Regions from separate parts of the Exiguobacterium sp. SH1S1 genome, predicted to be linked through region 3. Evidence: predicted binding sites of a transcription regulator. Region 3 holds the regulator's gene; each other region holds the start of a gene.
What was found. Region 3 encodes Rex, which represses fermentation and respiration genes when NADH is low (regulators of the CRP and FNR family bind a similar motif). Its sites were predicted from a motif close to TTGTGAAATATTTCACAA; they were not measured.
Positions count from the first base shown of each region.

Region 1: the regulator Rex is predicted to act here: its motif matches at 3,337-3,354, upstream of EVJ23_RS09375 (cytochrome c oxidase subunit 2A).
Region 2: the regulator Rex is predicted to act here: its motif matches at 2,473-2,490, upstream of arcA (arginine deiminase).
Region 4: the regulator Rex is predicted to act here: its motif matches at 2,393-2,410, upstream of adhE (bifunctional acetaldehyde-CoA/alcohol dehydrogenase).

Region 1 covers NZ_SJUZ01000004.1:81,992-87,306, reverse strand. Annotated here, with positions in the region: gene EVJ23_RS09390 (MFS transporter) at 1-844, shown strand, start outside; gene EVJ23_RS09385 (aldehyde dehydrogenase) at 950-2,335, shown strand; gene EVJ23_RS09380 (Crp/Fnr family transcriptional regulator) at 2,521-3,231, shown strand; gene EVJ23_RS09375 (cytochrome c oxidase subunit 2A) at 3,416-3,535, shown strand; gene EVJ23_RS09370 (cytochrome c oxidase subunit II) at 3,557-4,027, shown strand; gene EVJ23_RS09365 (b(o/a)3-type cytochrome-c oxidase subunit 1) at 4,028-5,315, shown strand, end outside.
Region 2 covers NZ_SJUZ01000001.1:1,139,249-1,144,563, reverse strand. Annotated here, with positions in the region: gene EVJ23_RS05750 (solute:sodium symporter family transporter) at 1-841, opposite strand, end outside; gene mgtE (magnesium transporter) at 985-2,343, opposite strand; gene arcA (arginine deiminase) at 2,679-3,908, shown strand; gene argF (ornithine carbamoyltransferase) at 3,925-4,953, shown strand; gene arcD (arginine-ornithine antiporter) at 5,007-5,315, shown strand, end outside.
Region 3 covers NZ_SJUZ01000015.1:4,225-9,539, forward strand. Annotated here, with positions in the region: gene EVJ23_RS14720 (hypothetical protein) at 1-984, opposite strand, end outside; gene tatC (twin-arginine translocase subunit TatC) at 1,124-1,912, opposite strand; gene EVJ23_RS14730 (twin-arginine translocase TatA/TatE family subunit) at 1,916-2,134, opposite strand; gene EVJ23_RS14735 (redox-sensing transcriptional repressor Rex) at 2,134-2,790, opposite strand; gene EVJ23_RS14740 (ABC-F family ATP-binding cassette domain-containing protein) at 2,940-4,841, shown strand; gene EVJ23_RS14745 (hypothetical protein) at 4,838-5,245, shown strand.
Region 4 covers NZ_SJUZ01000006.1:123,025-128,339, forward strand. Annotated here, with positions in the region: gene adhE (bifunctional acetaldehyde-CoA/alcohol dehydrogenase) at 1-2,253, opposite strand, end outside; gene EVJ23_RS11825 (MarR family winged helix-turn-helix transcriptional regulator) at 2,640-3,086, shown strand; gene EVJ23_RS11830 (YebC/PmpR family DNA-binding transcriptional regulator) at 3,166-3,879, shown strand; gene EVJ23_RS11835 (Na+/H+ antiporter family protein) at 4,027-5,315, shown strand, end outside.

The DNA.
Region 1 (5,315 bases), on a different contig from region 3:
GATTGTACCGGCTGCGTTTACGCTATCCGCGAACTTGACCGCGGCCAATCGACAAGGGAAAAAAGTGGCGCTCACCGGGAGCTTCGTCGGGTTGGCGGCGATTCTAGGACCAGCGTTCAGCGGCATCATGGCCAGCCGCACATCGGTCCCGGTCGTATTTACGTACGTGGCGGCGTATGGCGTGCTTGTGGCTTTGCTTGCCCTCGTCGTGTTAAAGCGGTTGCGATTCGCTGTTAAACATGAGGACCGGCGCGAAGTGGTTGGTTCGAAAACGCTAGAGCGTGACGTCGTCAAAGCGTATGTCGGGGCGTTTTTATTAATGTTCTCGCAAGGAGCGCTCGCTTATTTATTACCGCTTTACGTGCAAGCGCTCGGTTACGACTCACGGCTCAGCGGGACGTTGCTCAGCACGTTTGGCGTTGCTGCCGTCCTCGTGTTCGTCTTGCCGACGAACCGTATCTTCGACCGGTTCGAGCCGGCGCGCTTGGCTGCGCTCGGGATCGGCATCCTTGGGGTTAGTCAAATTCTGATCGGTTTGTCGGGTAGCGCAAATCTGCTCTATCTCGTGCTCGGCTGTTATGGCGTCGGCTTCGCTATTTTGTTCCCGGCCATCAACACGATGTTGATCAAAGCGACGAACAGTGCCAATCGAGGCAAATCATACGGCTACTTCTATGCGTTTTTCTCTCTCGGTACGGTCGTGGGTTCGGCTCTCTTAGGGTGGCTGTCCGTCTCGTTAACGCAGAAATTCACGCTGACCGGGATTGTTTTGCTGCTAGCGGGCCTGCTTTTGATTGTGATCGAGCAGACAAGGAAACGTGTCGTTTCAAACAAGACCGGGTGAGATGGGCACGTATCAAGCAGCAACGGCTGAACGTTCAAAATGGTCGGGTCTGATTGGATAGTGATAAGATAAAGACAGCGTTATCACTCAAAGGGAGGCAGATTTATGCTCGCACCAATCGAACAGTTGACGATCGAAGAGCTCATCAGTAAGCAACGTCGTTTCTTTAAGACGCAAGCGACCAAATCGCTCGCATTCCGTCTCAGTATGTTGACGTTTTTGAAAGAATCAATCAAACATCACGAAGCAGAGATTATCGAAGCGTTAAAAACAGATTTAAATAAATCAGAGCTCGATGCGTTCACGACGGAGATCGGCTTTATTTACGACGAGATCAGTCGGACGAATCGAGAGTTGAAGCGTTGGATGCGCCCGAAACGGGTTCGCGGCGCAGCGATCCACCTCGGGACAAAAAGTGAAGTCATGTATGAACCGTACGGCACCGTTCTCATTATCGCGCCTTGGAATTATCCATTCCAATTGGCAATCGCACCGCTCATCGGAGCAATCGCGGCCGGGAACACGGCTGTCGTGAAACCGTCGGAATTGACGCCGAACGTGGCCCAAGTAATGACGAAAGTGCTCGAACGGGCGTTCACCGATCGTTACGTCGTCAGCGTCGAAGGGGATAAAGACGTCGCTCAAGCTTTGCTCGCGCAAAAATGGGATCATATCTTCTTTACCGGTTCGACCCAAGTCGGAAAAATCGTCATGGAGGCTGCGGCCAAGCAATTGACGCCGGTCACGCTCGAACTAGGTGGGAAGTCACCGGCCATCGTCCATGAAGATGCCAATATTAACATTGCGGCGAAACGGATTGCGTGGGGGAAATGGATGAACGCCGGGCAGACGTGTGTCGCCCCGGACTACGTGCTCGTCCACGAGTCGAAACGTGATGCGTTTCTTGAAGCAATCAAGCGGGAAGCGTTCCTGATGTTTGGGAACGGAATCGGGACAGAACGGTTCACCCGGATCGTCAGCGAGTCTCATTTTGATCGGTTGACGAGTTATTTGAGTCAAGGGGACGTCTTCTTCGGGGGAGCGACGGAGCGGGAAAGTTTGAAAATCGCCCCGACCGTCATGACGGATATTCATGATGGGGCTGCTGTCATGAAAGACGAGATTTTCGGACCGATTTTGCCGGTGCTGACGTATCGTCAACTCGATGAGGCGATCGAGTTTGTGTCCGACCGTCCGCATCCGCTCGCGCTCTATCTGTTCACGGAAACGAAAGCTGTCGAACAGACGGTGCTCAAGCATCTGACATTCGGCGGCGGTTGTGTCAACGATGTCCTCATGCATTTGACAAACCCGAACTTGCCATTTGGCGGTGTCGGGGAGAGTGGGATGGGGGCTTATCACGGACGCTATAGCTTTGAGGCGTTCAGCCATGCCAAATCAATATTACGCAACACGACAAAATTTGATGTGCCGATTCGTTATCCAAACTTTAAAGGTGCGGAGAAGCTGATCCGTCTCGTCTATCGCTGAGACTGATCTGAGACTGTAGACTTTCTACAGTCTTTTTTTTATGAGAACGAATTGAAAAATAGAAGATTGTTTGAAATGTCACATACTTTTGTGATCAGGGTGCTCACGCTACTGTATAATAAAGCCATAAATGAAACGTACGAGACATTCCAGGCACGAATGAATTGTGGAGGGAGCAGACGAATATGTCTACGAAATGTGGGACGACCGAACCGAACAGCTTTATCTTTTCAGCGGAGACGAAACAGTTATTGCTCGAAATGATGACACCTCAAGACTACCCGAAGGCTAGCATCGTCTGTTGGGAAGGTGAGAAGTGTGATAAATTCTTTTATTTGAAGAGCGGATCTGTCAAATTCACGAAGATCACGAAAAAAGGGAATCCAATCGTCATGTTCTTATATGGCGCCGACGATTTTTTTGGTGAGTTTGATATCGTCGACACGTTCCCGAGTTCTTACAGCATCGAGACGACGGAAGAAAGTGTCATTGGCGTTATTTCAAAGAAAGACATCGAGACTATCATGCAGCAAGACGCCAAATTTGCCGGTGACGTGCTGCGCTGGACGTCGATGATGCGTAAACATTCAGAGATGAAACTGCGTGATTTGCTATTGTACGGAAAGCCGGGAGCGCTCGCTTCGACGTTGCTTCGGATGGCGGCCATGCACGGTGTGGAGGAAGATGACGCGGTCGTCATCTCACGACATCCTTCCGATGGGGAGCTCGGTCAACTGATCGGGGCACCGCGTGAGACCGTCAACCGGATGATGAACCAGTGGCGAAAAGAAGGCGTCCTGACAACGACGGGAAACTCGATCGTCTTGCATGATATCGATTTCTTAAAAGAGCTGTGCCATTGCGAAGGCTGTCCGGCCGGGATTTGCCGATTATAACGAGGAACCGTCTCTTAGAGAGGCGGTTTTTTTGTCGTCTTGATTTGGCTAATTGTGAATTTTATGTGTGGAAACTACGCAAAATTGATGTGATTGTCACTTTTGAAGTGATAAAAGTCACATATTAAGTCAGGGTGAATTTCATACAATGAAAGAGGAAATTATAGCGAAAGGGGTCCTTCACGTGGATAAGAACGGTGGACAAGAACCGAATCTGAAAGGCACGTTTACATCGGTCATGATCGTCGCGGGTGTCATCATCGCCATGTGGTCGTCGGTCTTTTATTTATTTGTTACACGATAACGTCAAAAGGAGAAAACAAACATGCATATTCATAAGCTTGAAAAATATTGGTTGATCTTTGGCATCGTTCTATTAGGCGTGTTTTTGACAGTGCTCGGCATTTCGGCGTTTGCGGCCGGAAACCAGCCCGCATCGGACGCTGATTTGATCGACCCGGCGAAAGTGCATCAGACGGCGCCGTTCGATAAACCTGGACTTAATAAAATTGGTGATAACGAGTATGAACTCGTCATGGTCGCGCAGGCGTTCACGTTCACACCGGGTAACGTTGAAATCCCGAAAGGTGCGAAAGTGACGTTTCTCGTCACGTCACCGGACGTCGTCCACGGTTTCCAGTTGACGGGGACACCGGTCAACATGATGGTCGTGCCGGGACATATCAACTCGCTCACGTATACGTTTGAAGAAACAGGCGAATTTTTAATTCTCTGTAACGAATATTGCGGGACGGGCCATCACATGATGGCGACAAAAATTAAGGTGGTGGACTAAATGAACGACGTAGCCTCAAAACTGAAACAGTGGGAAATGGAGCGCGGTGTGCCGGTGCCGAGCATCGGTGTGAAAGAAGCGCGCCTCGCCTATGCCCACGTTGTCGTCTCGGTACTCGCCGTGTTGATTGGAGCGATCGCGGGACTCATGCAGACGCTCATCCGTACAGGAATCATTCCGGAAGTATTCGGTTACTATCAATTGTTGACGGCCCACGGTATCATGCTTGGTCTCGTCTTTACGACGATGTTTATCATCGGCTTACTTTACGCGCTGCTCGCCAAGTCGTTCGGACGGTTTGAATCGTTCCCGACACGTGTCGCTTGGCTCGGTTTTTGGATGATCATCGCCGGGGCGGTACTCGTGACGATCATGGTGCTCGCCAATAAAGCGACTGTACTTTACACGTTCTACGCTCCGCTCATGGCCGACCCGATCTTCTATGTCGGTCTCGTTCTCTTCGTCGTCGGTACATGGTTCTCGGCGTTCGCGATGTTCCGCATGTATGCGGACTATAAACGGGAACACCCTGGCGTCCATCCGCCACTCCCAGCGTACATGAGTATCATGACGATGTTGCTCTGGGTCATCGCGACACTCGGTGTTGCCGGGACGATTTTGTTCCAACTGCTCCCGCTCTCGCTCGGATGGAAAGACACGGTCGGGATTGAACTGAGCCGGACGTTGTTCTGGTACTTCGGTCACCCGCTCGTTTACTTCTGGCTCATGCCGGCCTATATCGTCTGGTATACGGTCGTGCCGAAAGTCATCGGTGGGAAGATTTTCTCGGACGCGCTCGCGCGGATGGCGTTCTTGTTATTCCTCTTGTTCTCGTTCCCGGTCGGTTTCCACCACCAGTTGACAGAGCCGGGGATTGATCCGTTTTGGAAGTTCGTCCAAGTCATCTTGACGTTCCTCGTCGTCATTCCGTCGTTCATGACGGCGTTCTCGCTGTTCGCGACGTTCGAGCTGCGGGGACGCGCTCTCGGAGCACGCGGTCTGTTCGGTTGGGTCAAAAAGATGCCGTACGGCGATGTGCGTTTCCTCGCCCCGTTCGTCGGGATGTTGTTCTTCATTCCGGCTGGTGCCGGCGGTATCATCAACGCGTCGCACCAATTGAACGCGATGGTCCACAACACGCTTTGGGTCACCGGTCACTTCCATATCACGGTCGGAACGGCCGTCGCCTTGACGTTCTTTGGAACTGCCTATTGGCTCGTACCGGTACTACGCGGACGTACACTCACGAAATCAATGAACCGTCTCGGTTTGATTCAGACGGGGACGT
Region 2 (5,315 bases), on a different contig from region 3:
CTTCGGCGAGGTTTTTAGCCCCAAGAGCCCGTTGAATGACATATTGATTCAACGCCCAGTAGAACAAGTTCGCGAAAATCATTCCGGTGAAGATGGATAGGAATGGCACCGAGTCGTTCGATGACCCGATCGCGTTCAACTTTTCAGGGTTCGACGTCGCGATCGTCTTCATCCCTTCGACGACGCTGCCGTCGCCGAGTGCGATAAAGCCGAGCGTCGGGACGAGGAAGCCGATGATGATGAGCCCGATGCCGTTGAGTGTATCCGACACCGCAACGGCGCGGAGGCCGCCGAAAATGGCGTAGATAGCGCCGATGATACCGATGAACCAAATGACGAGCCAAAGTGACTGTTCAAAGCTGATCCCGAGCAGTTCGGGCACGTCGAAGAGCTGTAGGACCGCGAGTCCGCCGGAATAGAGCATCGACGGAATCGTGACGCACATGTAACCGAACAAGAACAAGAGGACGGTCAAGCGCCGGACGTCCTCGTCATAGCGTTGACTTAAAAACTCAGGGATCGTCGTGATCCCGATGCCGAGAAAGCGTGGCAGTAGGAATAGTGCCATGATGATGGCGGCAATCCCGGCCGTCACTTCCCATGCCATCGCCGACATGTTGCCGGCGAACGACTGCCCGTTCAAGCCGATCAACTGCTCGGCCGATAAGTTTGTGAGCAGGAGCGACCCGGCGATGAAGAGACCGGTCAGCCCGCGACCAGCCAAGAAATAATCATCGGCGCTGTCGACTTTTCCTTTTGTCAGGCGATAGGATACGTAAGCGACGAGTCCCATGAATAAGGCTCCGGTCACTAATATGTATATAACTTGTTGAATCGTCACTATTTATCCCTCCTTGTATTACTTCTTATCTATAAGTACTTTTCGTAATTACCCGCCTGGCACGATAATTATTTCCCATCATAGCTTTTGTAAACAAACCGTAACAAAGCTCACACGAAAAAAGACACCTGAAACGTCAGGTGTCAGAAAAAGCGAAGCAATGAAGTGGCGACAGTGAAGTAGATGATCAATCCGAGATTGTCCACGACCGTCGTGATGAATGGACCCGAGGCCACGGCCGGATCGAGTTTCAGGCGGTTGATCAAGAGCGGGACGAGTGTACCGACAATCGTGGCAACGCTCAGTGAGGCGAAAATCGACAAGCCGACGATTATGCCGATCAAGGCGCTATCGTACAGGACCGTGATGACCCCGAAAATAACGACCATACAGGCGAGTCCAAGCAGGACACCGGTTCCGAACTCCCGGCGAATCATCTTGGCGACATTTTTCCGATTGATCGTGCCGAGCGCAATCGAACGTACGGCGACGACGAGCGACTGGGTGGCGGCGTTTCCGGCCGATCCCATGACGAGTGGCATGAAGACGGCGAGCAAAACGATCGTCTCGAGCGTATCTTCAAATCCACCGATCGTCGATGCGGTGATCATCCCGAGGAACATGAGGCTGATGATCCAAGGGGCACGTTTTTTCGCTGCCTCGACCGGGCCCATGTTGATGTCAGACGAGCCTTTCGTCGCGGACAGCTCTTCAAAGTCTTCGGTCGTCTCGCGTTCGATGACGTCCATGACGTCGTCGACGGTGATGATGCCGAGCAGGTGATCATCGCTATCGATGACCGGGAGCGCGAGCAAGTCATACTTTTGGACGGTTCGGGCCAAGTCTTCTTGATCGGCCATGACGTGGGCCGAAACGACCCGCCGCCCCATGATGTCAGCGATGAGATGGTCGAGCGGGGAAACGATCAAATCACGGAGCGACACAACGCCGACGAGACGTCGGTCTACATCGATTACATATAAATAGTAAATTGTCTCAGCTTCAGGACCGAGGTCACGCAACTCTTCGAGTGTCGCCCCGATCGTTTTGTCGGCCTGTAACACGATGAACTCGGTCGTCATGATGGCACCGGCCGTATCATCTGGATAGCGCATCAAGTCTTTGACCTCGGTCGCCTCGGTCTCGTCCATCTGTTCGAACAGTTCGTTCATGAAATCGTCCGGAAGTTCGGTCATGAGGTCGGCGGCATTATCCGAGAACATATCGTTTAAGACGCTGACCGCATACGGGCGTGGCATTTCTTGGATGAACTGCTGTTGTTCATCGAGCTCTAATTTTTCAAATAAATCGGTGTACTCTTCAGGTGATAAAGCGCTGTATACAAACGCCCGATCGGGTTGGTTAAGTTCGATGAAGATGTCGGCCTGTTCACCCGGGTGAAGTGTTAAAAACACGTCGCGGAAATCGACCGGATCCCCTTTTTGGATGAGCGCTGTCACTTGGGCTTCATGACGCGCGCGTTCTGTACGTTCGATGGCCATCGACTCACTTCCTTTTCTAAAGTCATTTTTCGTATCCTGTCGTTATCGTACCTTAATTTGAAAAGAAAAAATAATGGATTTTATTCACAGTTCATACATCGTGTATCCATCCTAACCGTTGCTCTCTCCTTGTTCATTGATTCACAACCGTTTGTTCATTCAGTTTGACTTATATTGTATCCATTTTTTTGTGAAATCGACCACAATCAGAACGTCGGAATTACCCGCCTCGGAATCGGGTAAGTTGATAATGTAAGGGTAGAAACACACCCGAATCACTAGGAGGAAGCGAGATGATATCGATGACGGATCAATTGACCGCACGGGATACAACGCTGAAACATCCGATTCACGTGTATTCAGAAATTGGTGAACTAAGGACTGTACTATTGAAGCGTCCAGGACGCGAACTTGAAAATTTGACGCCGGAGTATTTGGAACGACTCTTGTTCGACGACATTCCACATTTGCCGGTCATTCAAAAAGAGCACGACTACTTTGCGAGCGTGCTACAAAACCGGGGCGTCGAGGTGCTCTATTTAGAAAACTTGATGGCAGAGACACTATCGCTGCCTGGCGTACGTGAACGATTCGTCGCCGACATTCTTTCGGAATCAAAATCAAATATTAACGGTTCATACGAGACGCTCAAAGAGTATTTACTCGCTTATGATAACGAACAGTTGATCGAGACGGTCATGGCCGGTATCCGTAAAACCGAGATCAAGCGCGAAAAGCGCCGTCATCTGCACGAGATGATCGAGGACACGTATCCGTTCTTTCTCGACCCGATGCCGAACCTGTACTTCACGCGCGACCCGGCCGCGGCGATTGGGAACGGCTTGTCGATCAATCGCATGAAAGAACCGGCGCGTCGCCGCGAATCACTGTTCACGCAATATATTATGAGATACCATCCACGCTTTGCGAAGCATGATATCCCGATCTGGTCGGATCGTGACTATCGGTTCGCGATGGAAGGCGGGGACGAACTCGTCCTATCAAAAGAAGTCGTCGCCATCGGGATATCGGAACGGACGACCGCCCAAGGAATCGAGCGCGTTGCCCTCAACTTGCTCGCGAACGGGGGCACGTTCAAGAAAGTCATCGCCATCGAGATTCCGAAGTCGCGTGCGTTCATGCACCTTGATACCGTCTTCACGATGGTCGACCACGATAAGTTCACGATCCATCCTTTCATCCAAGGACCGGGCGGCAAGATGAACATCTTCGAGCTGACGTTGAATGCGGAAGGTGAGCTGCACATCACGCAACACACTGATTTGTTGAAAGTGTTGAAATCGGCTCTCGGCCTAGAGGAAATCGTGTTGATCCCATGTGGTGGGGGCGACCCCATCGCTGCGGCGCGCGAGCAATGGAACGATGGGTCGAACACGCTCGCAATCGCCCCAGGTGTCGTCGTTACGTATGACCGGAACTACGTGTCGAACGAGCTGCTCCGTTCAGAAGGGGTCGAAGTCATCGAAATCATGTCGAGTGAGTTATCACGAGGCCGTGGAGGCCCGCGTTGTATGAGTTGTCCAATTATCCGTGAAGATATTTAACGAGGAGGAGACACACATGTCCACAACGTTCAACTTTGATTTGAAAGGTCGTCATTTTTTATCGCTTAACGAGTTTTCGCGGGACGAACTGAACTACTTGATCGACTTATCAGCAGCGTTCAAACGTCAAAAGAAACAAGGGATTCCCCACCGGATTTGTGAAGGCAAGAACGTGGCGCTCTTGTTTGAAAAACCGTCGACACGGACGCGCTGTGCGTTCACAGTTGCGGCAATCGACCTCGGCATGCATCCTGAATACCTCGGGAAATCGGATATCCAGTTCGGAAAAAAAGAATCGGTCCGTGATACGGCGATCGTGCTTGGACGCATGTTCGACGGCATCCAATTCCGTGGCTTCGCTCACGAAACGGTGGAAGGTCTTGCACGGGATGGCGGGGTCCCGGTTTGGAACGGTTTGACGGACTTGTATCATCCGACGCAAATTTTGGCCGACTTCTTAACCGTCAAAGAACAAAAAGGTGATTTGGCTGGCATTCGTTTCGTCTACGTTGGAGATGGACGCAACAATATGGGCAACACGCTGTTGATCGGTGGTGCCAAAGTCGGCATGGACATGCGAATCTGTGCGCCGAAATCGCTCTGGCCGTCTGACGAGGTCGTCGATTACGCGCGTTCGGTCGCGGCTGAAACAGGAGCACGCATCACCTTGACGGAGAGCATCGACGAAGCTGTCGCTGATGCGGACGTCATCTATACCGATGTGTGGGTATCGATGGGCGAAGAAGCTGAATATGAAGAGCGGATCAAGCTCCTTCATCCGTACCAAGTGAATATGGACATGGTCGAGAAGACCGGAAATAAAGACGTCATGTTTCTGCATTGCCTGCCGGCGTTCCACGATTTAGAGACCGAGGTCGGGCGAGCGATTCATGAACAATATGGACTGAAAGAGATGGAAGTGACCGACGAGGTGTTCCGCAGCCGCCATTCATACGTGTTCGATCAGGCGGAAAATCGGATGCACACGATCAAAGCCGTCATGGCGGCGACACTCACCGATACGTTTGAATGGCTCGAACGCTGACGAACGAGGAGGCATGTCCTCCTCATTCGTACTAAACGGAAGGGATGAGTTATATGTCTACTAAATTAGATCATGACTCAAGTGGTTCGGCTGGTGCAAGTCCTGGCAAAAAAGATCAACGGTTAGGTCTTGGTGCACTGACAGCCCTCGTCGTCGGTTCGATGATTGGAGGGGGCGCCTTCAACTTGGCGGCCGATTTGGCCCAAGGCGCGAACGCCGGAGCTATTTTGATCGGGTGGGTCATCACCGGTATCGGGATTATCACGCTCGGTCTCAGTTTTCAGAACTTGACGATGCGTCGCCCTGACCTAGACGGCGGGGTATACAGTTACGCTCGCGCCGGCTTTGGCCAGTTCGTCGGC
Region 3 (5,315 bases):
AAGTGTCACGTTTCCGTTCACTTCATAGGGACGACCTACTTCATAACGTGCCGTCGTTTTCGGCACGTTGACAAGCAGTTTCCATGGTGCTTTCCATAACGACTCCGGCGTATAACCTACCGTGCGGTTTTCAGAAAAGACATACCACGGTCCGTGCTGTCGGACGTCCGCGTCATCGATCGGCGCTTCTCGCCACTCATTCGTCGCCACGTTATAACTGACATAAAACGTCGTGTACATCTTTCGAATCGTGAAGTAGTATACGCCGTCTTTCCAACTTAGATTCCTTACGTCTGGCGCATATTTCTCAATCCATCGTTTCGTCGCTATATCGAATATATTGAGATGTTCCCAGTCACCGGATTTTGTGACGACCCACTGGTTCGCTCCCTTGATCAACGACGCTCCCCTCACCTGGCCCGTATATGAACCAAGCGTCTCGAGCACTTCACCCGTCACTGTCCGTTTCGTGATTTGGCCATCCACGAATGCGAGGACATTTCCGTCGTCGAGCAGTCCGTATGCTTCATACATACTCTCTTTAGTGATCGACCCGAGGATGTCCCCTGCCATCGACGTGGTGACATATTTTTTGTCGTCGGTCCATAAAACTGTTTCCGCCGACTGATTGATCGCAACGACTGCATCCAGACCGCTTCCCGGCTCAATCGGAAAGCTTGAACCTGAATCGGTATGGATATCCCATACCATCCATTGTTGCCACCCTTCCAAAATAAATCGACCGTCCCCGACTGCGTGAATGTTGTGCAAGACGGACACTCGAATCGGTAATGTATAGACTTCACCGGTCTTCACATGGACGAGCGTCTCAGGATCTCCTGAGCGCCACACATATTCACTATTTCCTACCACTTCTCCTGCCGGAATGACTTCAGGCTTGGCATAACCCTCTGCCCGAACGTCTAATCCGGGCGCTGCCACCATGACGAGCACAACGAGTATGCTCCATAACCATTTGTTCATCGTTCTCCTCATTTCTGTTTATGAATACATAACTTTCAAAAATAATCCATTTTTAATTCAACCTTCCTAATTTTAAGTTGTTTTTTCAAAATTTAATAGCCCTAAAATTAAAAAAACACCACGTCTCATGACGTAGTGTTCACTTCTCATTCATTTGCTTCATCAAATCCATCTGTTCTTTCACCATCGCCTCTTTCTCACGTCGGAGCACACCACGGTACGTCACGCGCGAGATCGATAAGCTGATCTCGTATAGGAAGAAGAGCGGCAGCGACACCATGAGGTGCGACGTCAAATCCGGCGGCGTGATGAATGCCGCGATGACGAACAAGGCGAAGTAGGCGTACTTCCGAATTTTTGAGAGGAAGTACGGCGTCACGACACCGATGCGCGTCAAGAACATCGTCACGACCGGAAGTTGGAACAACAGTCCAAACGGGATCGTCAGTTGCAACAGGAACGTGAAATAGTTCGTCGCCCCGATGATTTGCGTCAGACCGAGGTCTTGCCCGAGGTCCGTCGAGATATCGAGGACGAGCGGGAACAACCAATAATAGGCGAATGCGAGACCGATGAGGAACAAGATAAAGATGACCGGGATATAGGCGAGCGTCCATTTTCGTTCATTCGGATGCAGACCAGGTGCGACGAACGCCCACAGTTGATACAGTAGAAATGGACCCGACGCGACGAGCCCGATGACGAGCGCCAAGTTCAAGTAAATCATGAGCGGGTCCGCGACCCCAAAGGCGTTCAGCTCGAGCCCTCGTTCGACGAGGTCCGCCTGCAGATAGGCGAGCACGTATTTGACACTCGGCAAAGCGATCAGGAAGAAGGCAAAGACGACAAATGCCGACAGCATCAGTCGTCTCCGCAGCTCTGTCAAGTGATCGGACATTGCCCGTTCTTGATCAGGTTGATGGCTCATGGCTTACTGCTCTTTCTTCTCAATTTCTTTCTTGTCGGTCTCGTCGTGCTCTTTCATCATACCGTTCGTGGCATTTTTGAACTCACGGAGCGTCTGCCCCGCTGCCCGGCCGAACTCTGGCAATTTCTTCGGCCCGAAGAGGATGAGCGCGATGATGGCGATGACGAAAATACTGACGCCACCTGGGATGCCGACGACGAGTGATGATTGTAGAAATTCCATTATTGATGGACCCCCTCAGTGGATGGATAGTGTTGCATAAAGTAAATGAGCGACTGGAGTTCGATCGACAAGTCGATATGATGGACGCGGACCGTGTCCGGTACAGTCAATCGCGCCGGCGTGAAGTTCAAGATCCCTCGAACGCCGAAGCGGATTAAGTCATCGGCGACCGGCTGCGCGTAAGCAGACGGGACCGTGAGGATGGCGACATCGATCTTGTTTTGCTTCATGATCTGTTCCATCTCATCGACGTGATGAATCGGTACACCTGACATCGTCGTGCCGACTTTTGTCTCGTCCGCGTCGAACCCGACGACGATATGTGTGTTATTGTTTTTAAGGAAGTTATAGTTAACGAACGCTGTCCCGAGATGACCGACCCCGACCAAGGCGACGTTCGTAATCTCGTCTTGATTCAGCGTCTTACGGAAAAAGTCTAACAGATACTGTACGTTATAGCCATATCCCTTTTTACCGAGCGCACCGAAGTATGAGAAGTCACGGCGAATCGTTGCTGAATCGACCTTGACTGCCTCGCTCAGTTCAGCAGAAGACACACGCTGTTTCCCTGACGAATGTAGGCTTTGGATAAACCGATAGTATAGTGGCAACCGTTTGGCTGTCGCTTGCGGAATCTTTGGTTCGTTTTGACTCAACGGAAAGAGCCTCCTTTTTACGACGCGTTTCAAACGAATCTGATTTCATACACCTTGATTGTAAACGAATTCACATAAGCACTCAATGAATATACCTGAAAAGGGGAAGAAATAAAGTATACTAAACAGAGAGAAAGGGGTTTTTTCACTTGATCCTACTGCAAGTCAACAACCTATCCAAATCGTTCGGCGTCGAGCCGATTTTAGAGAATGTCAAACTAGAAATCCAAGAAGGCGAACGCGTCGCCCTCGTCGGCCGCAACGGCGCCGGCAAGTCGACGCTGTTAAAAGTCATCGCCGGCGAGTACAACTATGACTCGGGCGACATCATGAAGCCAAAAGACGTGACGATCGGCTATCTCGCCCAAGACTCGGGGTTAGAATCGAACGAGACGATGTGGAACGAGATGCTCACCGTCTTCACCGACTTGATCGAACAAGAGAAGACGCTCCGCCAGATGGAGCAAGACATGGGCTCGGAGCGCATCTTGAACGACCCGGCCGCCTACGAGCGTCTGCTCGCGGCGTATGACGAGGAGCAACACACGTTCAAAGACCGCGGCGGCTATCAGTACGAAGCGACGATCCGCTCGATCTTGCACGGGATGCGGTTTTATCCGGACGACTTCGAACGTCGGATCGATACGCTCTCAGGCGGACAGCGGACACGTCTTGCCTTAGCGAAGATGCTCCTGCAAAGCCCGGACCTGCTCATCTTGGATGAGCCGACGAACCATTTGGACATCGAGACGCTCAGCTGGCTCGAGAAATATTTGAGCGGCTATAAAGGTGCCGTCCTCATCGTCTCCCACGACCGTTACTTCCTCGACCGCGTCGTCTCTGTCGTCTACGAGCTGTCACGCAACCGCAGCCGCCGCTTCGTCGGGAACTATACGAAATTCCTCGAGCAGAAGGCCGCGCTCTACGAGCAAGAGAAGAAACAGTTCGATTCGCAACAAGAAGAGATCGCCAAGATGCAAGACTTCATCCAACGGAACATTGCCCGGGCGACGACGACGAAACGCGCCCAAAGCGTCCGCAAGCGGCTCGAGAAGATAGACCGCATGGACGTGCCGGACGGTGACGAACGAAGCGCGGTGTTGTCGTTCTCGATCAAACGTCAAAGCGGGAACGATGTGTTGAGCGGCAGCGACCTCGCCATCGGCTATGAGGAACCGATCGCACAGAACTTGCGTTTCCAACTGCAGCGCGGCGAGTCGGTCGCCCTCGTCGGCCCGAACGGGGTCGGCAAATCGACGCTCCTCAAAGTGTTGACGAAACAACAACCACCGCTCACCGGTGACATCCGTTACGGGACCGGCGTCGAGATCGGCTACTACGACCAAGAACAACAGAACTTGTCGGACGCCAACCGCGTCATCGATGAGATCTGGAACGATTGGCCGCTCATGCGCGAGCAAGAAGTCCGCAGTCTGCTCGGCCAGTTCTTGTTTAGCGGCGACGACGTCATGAAACGCGTCCAAGAACTATCCGGCGGCGAACGGGCCCGGCTGACGCTCGCCAAGCTCAAGCTCGAGCAGCCGAACTTGCTCGTCTTGGATGAGCCGACGAACCACTTGGACCTCGACTCGAAGATGATCCTCGAGAACGCGCTCGTCGACTATCCCGGGACGATCCTGTTCGTCTCCCACGACCGTTACTTCATCGACCGGCTCGCCACGCGTGTCTTAGAGATCACGCCGAACGGCATCGATGAGTACCTCGGCGACTACTCGTATTACGTCGAGAAGAAAGAAGAGCTCGAGGACCTTGCCCGGCTCGCCCGCGAGGAGACGAAACAAGTCGTCGTCAAGAAGCAGCGCGCCGACAAGGAACAGCAGCGCGAAGAACGCCGGTTGAAACAGCGGGTCGAAGAGATCGAACTGACGATCGAGCGCCACGAAGCGCGGCTTGAAGAAATCGAGCAGCTGTTGTGCGAACCGGACGTGTTCAACGACTTCGCTCGCGCCCAAGAACTGTCGACTGAGTCCGATGCGACGAAAGAGTCGATCACGGAACTGTTCGCAGAATGGGAGGAACTCCATTCATGATGCGTTCCCGTGCCATGCGGATCGATTGGATGCATGCGTTCCTGACCGGGTTCGTCTACATCGTGCCGAGCGGGACCGAGTATATCTCGGAACTCATCCGTGGCGAGGCGACGAACGTCCCAATCATTTTATTTTACTTCCTGCCGATTGTCGTCGGGTTTATCATCCAAACATGGTCCGGTATCATCATCAGCCTCTTCAGCGGCTTGCTTATGAGCACGTTGTTCATCCGGCTTGTCATTTGGCCGATCGATGTCACGGTGCATAGCTTTTATGCGCCTGGCTCGGTCTGGGGCCACTTTTATCGAGAGACGCTGTTCATGTGGGTGCTCGCGTTTATCGTCTACGTCGTGAGCCGGGTGAATATGTGGTATCGAAATAATTATCGACAACCGAAAAACTGACGAAAGAGCGCCAATCCGCGTATAGCGGAAGGCGCTCTTTTATTATGATCGAGTATGCTGTTTGAACGTA
Region 4 (5,315 bases), on a different contig from region 3:
ACGGATGACGTGCGGCATGAGGATCGCGTTCGTCCGACCGTGCGGCACGTGGAACTCGCCACCGATTTTGTGCGCGATCGAGTGGTTGATCCCGAGGAACGCGTTCGCGAATGCCATACCGGCCATCGTTGAGGCGTTGTGCACTTTTTGACGAGCTTCAGCGTCGCTTCCGTTTTCGTAAGCTTTCGGGAGGTAGTCGAAGATCATCTTCATCGAACGGAGGGCAAGTCCGTCTGTATAGTCGTTCGCCATGACCGATACGTACGCTTCGATTGCGTGTGTCAAGACGTCCATTCCTGTGTCAGCCGTGATTGAAGCCGGTACCGTCATAACGAACTCAGGGTCGATGATGGCGACGTCTGGTGTGATCGCGTAGTCGGCGATCGGGTATTTGACGTTCCGTTTTTTATCAGTGATGACCGTGAACGGTGTCACTTCTGAACCTGTACCTGACGTCGTCGGGATCGCGACGAACATCGACTTGTTGCCGAGCGTCGGGAACTTGTACGTCCGTTTGCGGATATCCATGAACTTCTGGCGAAGGTTTGAGAACTTCTCTTCTGGACGTTCGTAGAAGAGCCACATCCCTTTCGCGGCATCCATCGGTGATCCACCACCGAGCGCGATGATCATGTCCGGTTGGAATTGGCGCATCGCTTCAGCACCTGCCATGACCGTCTCGACCGATGGATCTGGTTCGACTTGGTCGAAGATGCGGTAGTCAACACCAGCCGGCAAGTTTTTGATGACTTTGTCAGCAAATCCGAGTTTGACCATCATTTCGTCTGTGACGATCATTGCTCGTTTTTTTGACGTGAGCGACTGCAAGTATTGAACCGAGTTTTTCTCGAAGTAAATTTTTTCAGGGACTTTAAACCATTGCATATTCACGCGACGTCTCGCCACCTTTTTCACGTTGAGTAGATGTTTCGCCGTCACGTTCTCAGAGACGGAGTTTTTACCGTACGACCCACAACCGAGTGTGAGTGATGGTGTCATTTCGTTGTAAAGGTCACCGATACCGCCGTGTGCCGTTGGCGAGTTGACGATGATACGGCAAGCTTTCATGCGAAGTCCGAACGCGAGGATCGCGTCGTCGTCTGTCGAGTGGATTGCGGCCGTATGGCCGAGACCACCGATTTCAAGCATTTTCTCAGCGATCGCGAAGCCTTCTTCTCGTGATTGAACTTTATAAGCGCCGAGCACCGGGCTGAGCTTCTCGTGTGAGAGCAGTTCTGTTGCGCCGACTGTCTCGAGTTCAGCGATCAAGATTTTCGTGTCGGCCGGGACGCTGAGTCCAGCTTTCTCGGCGATCCATGCTGCCGGTTTCCCGACGATCTCAGGGTTGACCGCACATGTGTCTGTCTTGATGACGAGTGTTTCGAGTTTGGCTTTTTCTTCTGGTGAGCAGAAGTAGCAGCCGAGCGCTGTCATTTCACGTTTCACGTCTTCATATACTTCTTGGTCGACGATGATCGCTTGTTCTGACGCACAAATCATGCCGTTATCGAACGTTTTCGATAAGATGACGTCCGAGATGGCGCGTTTCACTTTCGCTGTCTTGTCGATATAAGCCGGGACGTTACCAGGTCCGACGCCGAGCGCTGGTTTACCTGTCGAGTAAGCCGACTTCACCATTGCCGCGCCGCCTGTTGCGAGTACCATGGCCACGCCTGGGTGGTTCATGAGTGCTTTCGTCGCGTCGAGTGACGGTTTTTCGACCCATTGGATCAAATGTTCCGGCGCACCTGCTGCGATTGCTGCGTCACGAAGGACGCGGGCCGCTGCACTTGAACATTGTTGTGCTGACGGGTGGAAGCCGAAAATGATCGGGTTACGTGTTTTGATAGCGATGATCGCTTTGAACATCGTCGTTGATGTCGGGTTCGTGACCGGTGTGACCCCGGCGACGACACCGACCGGCTCGGCGATGTACGTGATGCCGTTTTGCTCATCGTCTTCGATGACGCCGACTGTTTTCTCACCGCGAAGTGAGTTGAAAATATATTCTGTCGCAAAGATGTTTTTGATCATCTTGTCTTCAAACACACCGCGACCTGTTTCTTCATATGCATGTTTAGCGAGTACGACGTGTTGCTCGAGTCCGGCTAACGCCATCGCTTGGACGATCGTGTCGATTTTCTCTTGGTCAAACGTCATCAACGTGTCGAGTGCCGTGTGCGCTTGCTTGACGAGCGTGTCGACCATCTGTTCTGCTGATGTTTCCACTACTGCTTTCTCTTTAACTGCCATGTTGGTTTCCTCCTCATGAATGAGAGCTGATCTTCTGACTTGATGGAGAGCACGGGATAATCGGTTTGCCTGATAAGAGTTTGTGCTTTCCTTCACATTCATAGAATACACCGTTTCATTCAATTTGTGCGTGACAACAATGTGAACTCTTTCACAATATTTTTTTGCAGTTTGAGGATAGGTCTTGATTTTTACAGATCAGCTCAGTAAAATCGTATGCGTTTTCATGAAAACAAGGACAAACCCATATGTAAACGCTTACATTGTTTGTGTCGTTAGTTTGGCGGAATCGGTGTGTAAATGCTCACAGTCCGATGATTGCTCGTCCACCCCGCCTGTGGTCGTGTATAATGAAGAAAGAACCTGACTAGGAAGTGACTATGACTATGCCAAGACAAGATGCAGCCGATCAGTTTGTGAAACTGATCCCGTTAATCAGAAGAAAACTGCTCCGCCGCTCCGACCTCCCGCAAATCCCGAACTTAAACTTCTCTCACTTTCATCTACTGATGTTGATCGAGGATGAAGGCGCGGTCACGAACGGACAAATTAGTGAGACGTTATCGATTGCCCCGCCGAACGTGACGCCGCTCATCACGAAGCTCGTCGACGAAGGATATATTACACGTGTCCCTGACGAGCGCGACCGCCGTGTCATCTGGAACCAATTGACCGACCAAGGAGAGCGCGTTCTCCTCGAGCGGCGCGACTCGTTTCGGCGCCTGTTCGAGGATCGGTTAGCGTTCCTCGATGAGGATGAGACCGACCGCTTGATCGACAGTTTAAAGACGCTGACCGAGATCGTTGAGAAGATGGACAAGAGCGAGGGATGATTTTCTCTCGTCAACGCTCGCTTCTTCTTATATAATCGACAGTGAATCTATCGAACAATGGAAAGTGAGATGACACGTAATGGGTCGTAAATGGAACAACATTAAAGAGAAAAAGGCGTCTAAAGACGCCAATACGAGTCGTATCTACGCGAAGTTCGGCCGCGAGATCTACATCGTCGCCCGCCAAGGTGAACCTGATCCGGAATTGAACCAATCGCTCAAGTTCGTCGTCGAGCGCGCGAAGACGTATAACGTCCCGAAAGCGATCATCGACCGGGCCATCGACAAAGCGAAAGGCGGCGACGAAGAGAACTTCGACGAACTCCGCTATGAGGGCTTTGGGCCGAGCGGGTCGATGCTCATCGTCGACACGCTCACGAACAACGTCAACCGGACCGCCTCTGAAGTTCGGGCCGCGTTCGGCAAGAACGGTGGTAACATGGGCGTCAGCGGGTCGGTCGCGTATATGTTCGATGCGACGGCCGTCATCGGTGTCGGCGGGATGACAGCAGACGACGTGCTCGAACTCATGATGGAGCACGACCTCGATGTCCGTGACGTCATCGAAGAAGACGAGACGGTCATCGTCTATGCCGAGCCGGAAGAATTCCATGCCGTCCAGACCGCGTTCAAAGCGGCGGGTGTGGAGACGTTCGAAGTCGCCGAGCTGACGATGCTACCGCAAAACGAAGTCGAACTCGACGAAGCGTCGAAAGAGCAATTCGAGAAACTACTCGACGTACTCGAAGACTTAGAAGACGTTCGTCAGGTGTACCATAACGTCGAACTATGATGAAGAAGCGATAACTTTTCGAAGTTGTCGCTTTTTTTGTTTTCATGATTTGACAAGTCATAAAACGTATGTTAAATTTCAAAAGTCTTTATCGTATTAAAGTGATAACAAGAGAAAGAACTTATGATTCGAAAGGTGTTGGAACTCATGAATGCTGTATTATTAGCTGTCATTGTCTTATTTGCTCTCGCGATCAGTCGTGTCCATATCGTCTTATCGCTCATCCTCGCCGCCATCGTCGGTGGACTTGTCGGAGGACTCGGTTTCAACGACACGTTGACCGCTTTCAGCGACGGGCTTGGTGGCGGTGCCACGATCGCCCTCAGCTACGCCCTGCTCGGTGCGTTCGCTGTCGGCTTGTCAAAGACCGGCCTGCCTGATGTCCTGGCTGAACGGTTGATCAGCATGTCTGGCCGTGATGTGACCGGCAAGAGTGTCGGTCGCGTCAAAGCGTTACTGCTGTCGCTGCTGCTCTTACTCGCTATCAGCTCACAGAACGTCTTACCGATCCACATCGCCTTCATCCCGATCGTCGTACCGCCGTTACTCGTCTTGTTCAATGAGTTGAAACTCGATCGCCGGCTCGTCGCGACGATCCTCACGTTCGGGCTTGTTACACCGTACATGTTGCTACCGGTCGGCTTCGGCGGCATCTACTTGAACGAGATTTTGCTCCCGAACGTCGAGACGAACGGGATGGCCGTCGGTGACGTCAATATCGTCAGCATCATGGCCATCCCGGCACTCGGGATGCTCGTTGGACTCATCACCGCTTTCTTCCACTACCGGAAACCGCGGTCGTATGAAACGATCCAACTCGGTCCGAGCGACTATGAGGTCCGCACGTTGAGCAACATGAAGATTTGGTTGACGGCGATCGTCGTCTTGGTCGTCTTGGTCGTTCAATTGCAGACCGAATCGATGATCGCTTCGGCCGTGACCGGTTTGATCCTGTTGACGCTCTTCCGTCTCATCCCTTGGTCAGAAGCGGACGATATCTTTACGAGCGGCATGCGCATGATGGCCTTCATCGGTTTCGTCATGATCGCTGCGAGCGGATTCGCCGCCGTCATCCGTGAAACAGGTGCGATTGAACCGCTCGTGAGCGGAGCAAGCAATTTGATGGGTGACTCGCAGTTCCTCGCCGCCCTCGTCATGCTCCTCGTCGGTCTCGTCATCACACTCGGTATCGGCTCGAGCTTTTCGACCATACCGATCATCGCCGCCATCTTCGTGCCGTTATGTATCCAGTACGGTTTCTCGGTCGAGGCGACGATCGCCATCATCGGAACGGCCGGAGCACTCGGTGACGCCGGTAGCCCGGCGAGTGATTCGACGCTCGGACCGACGAGCGGTTTGAACGCGGACGGGCAACACGACCACTTGCGCGAGACGGTCTGGCCGACGTTCCTCCACTACAACATCCCGCTCATCGT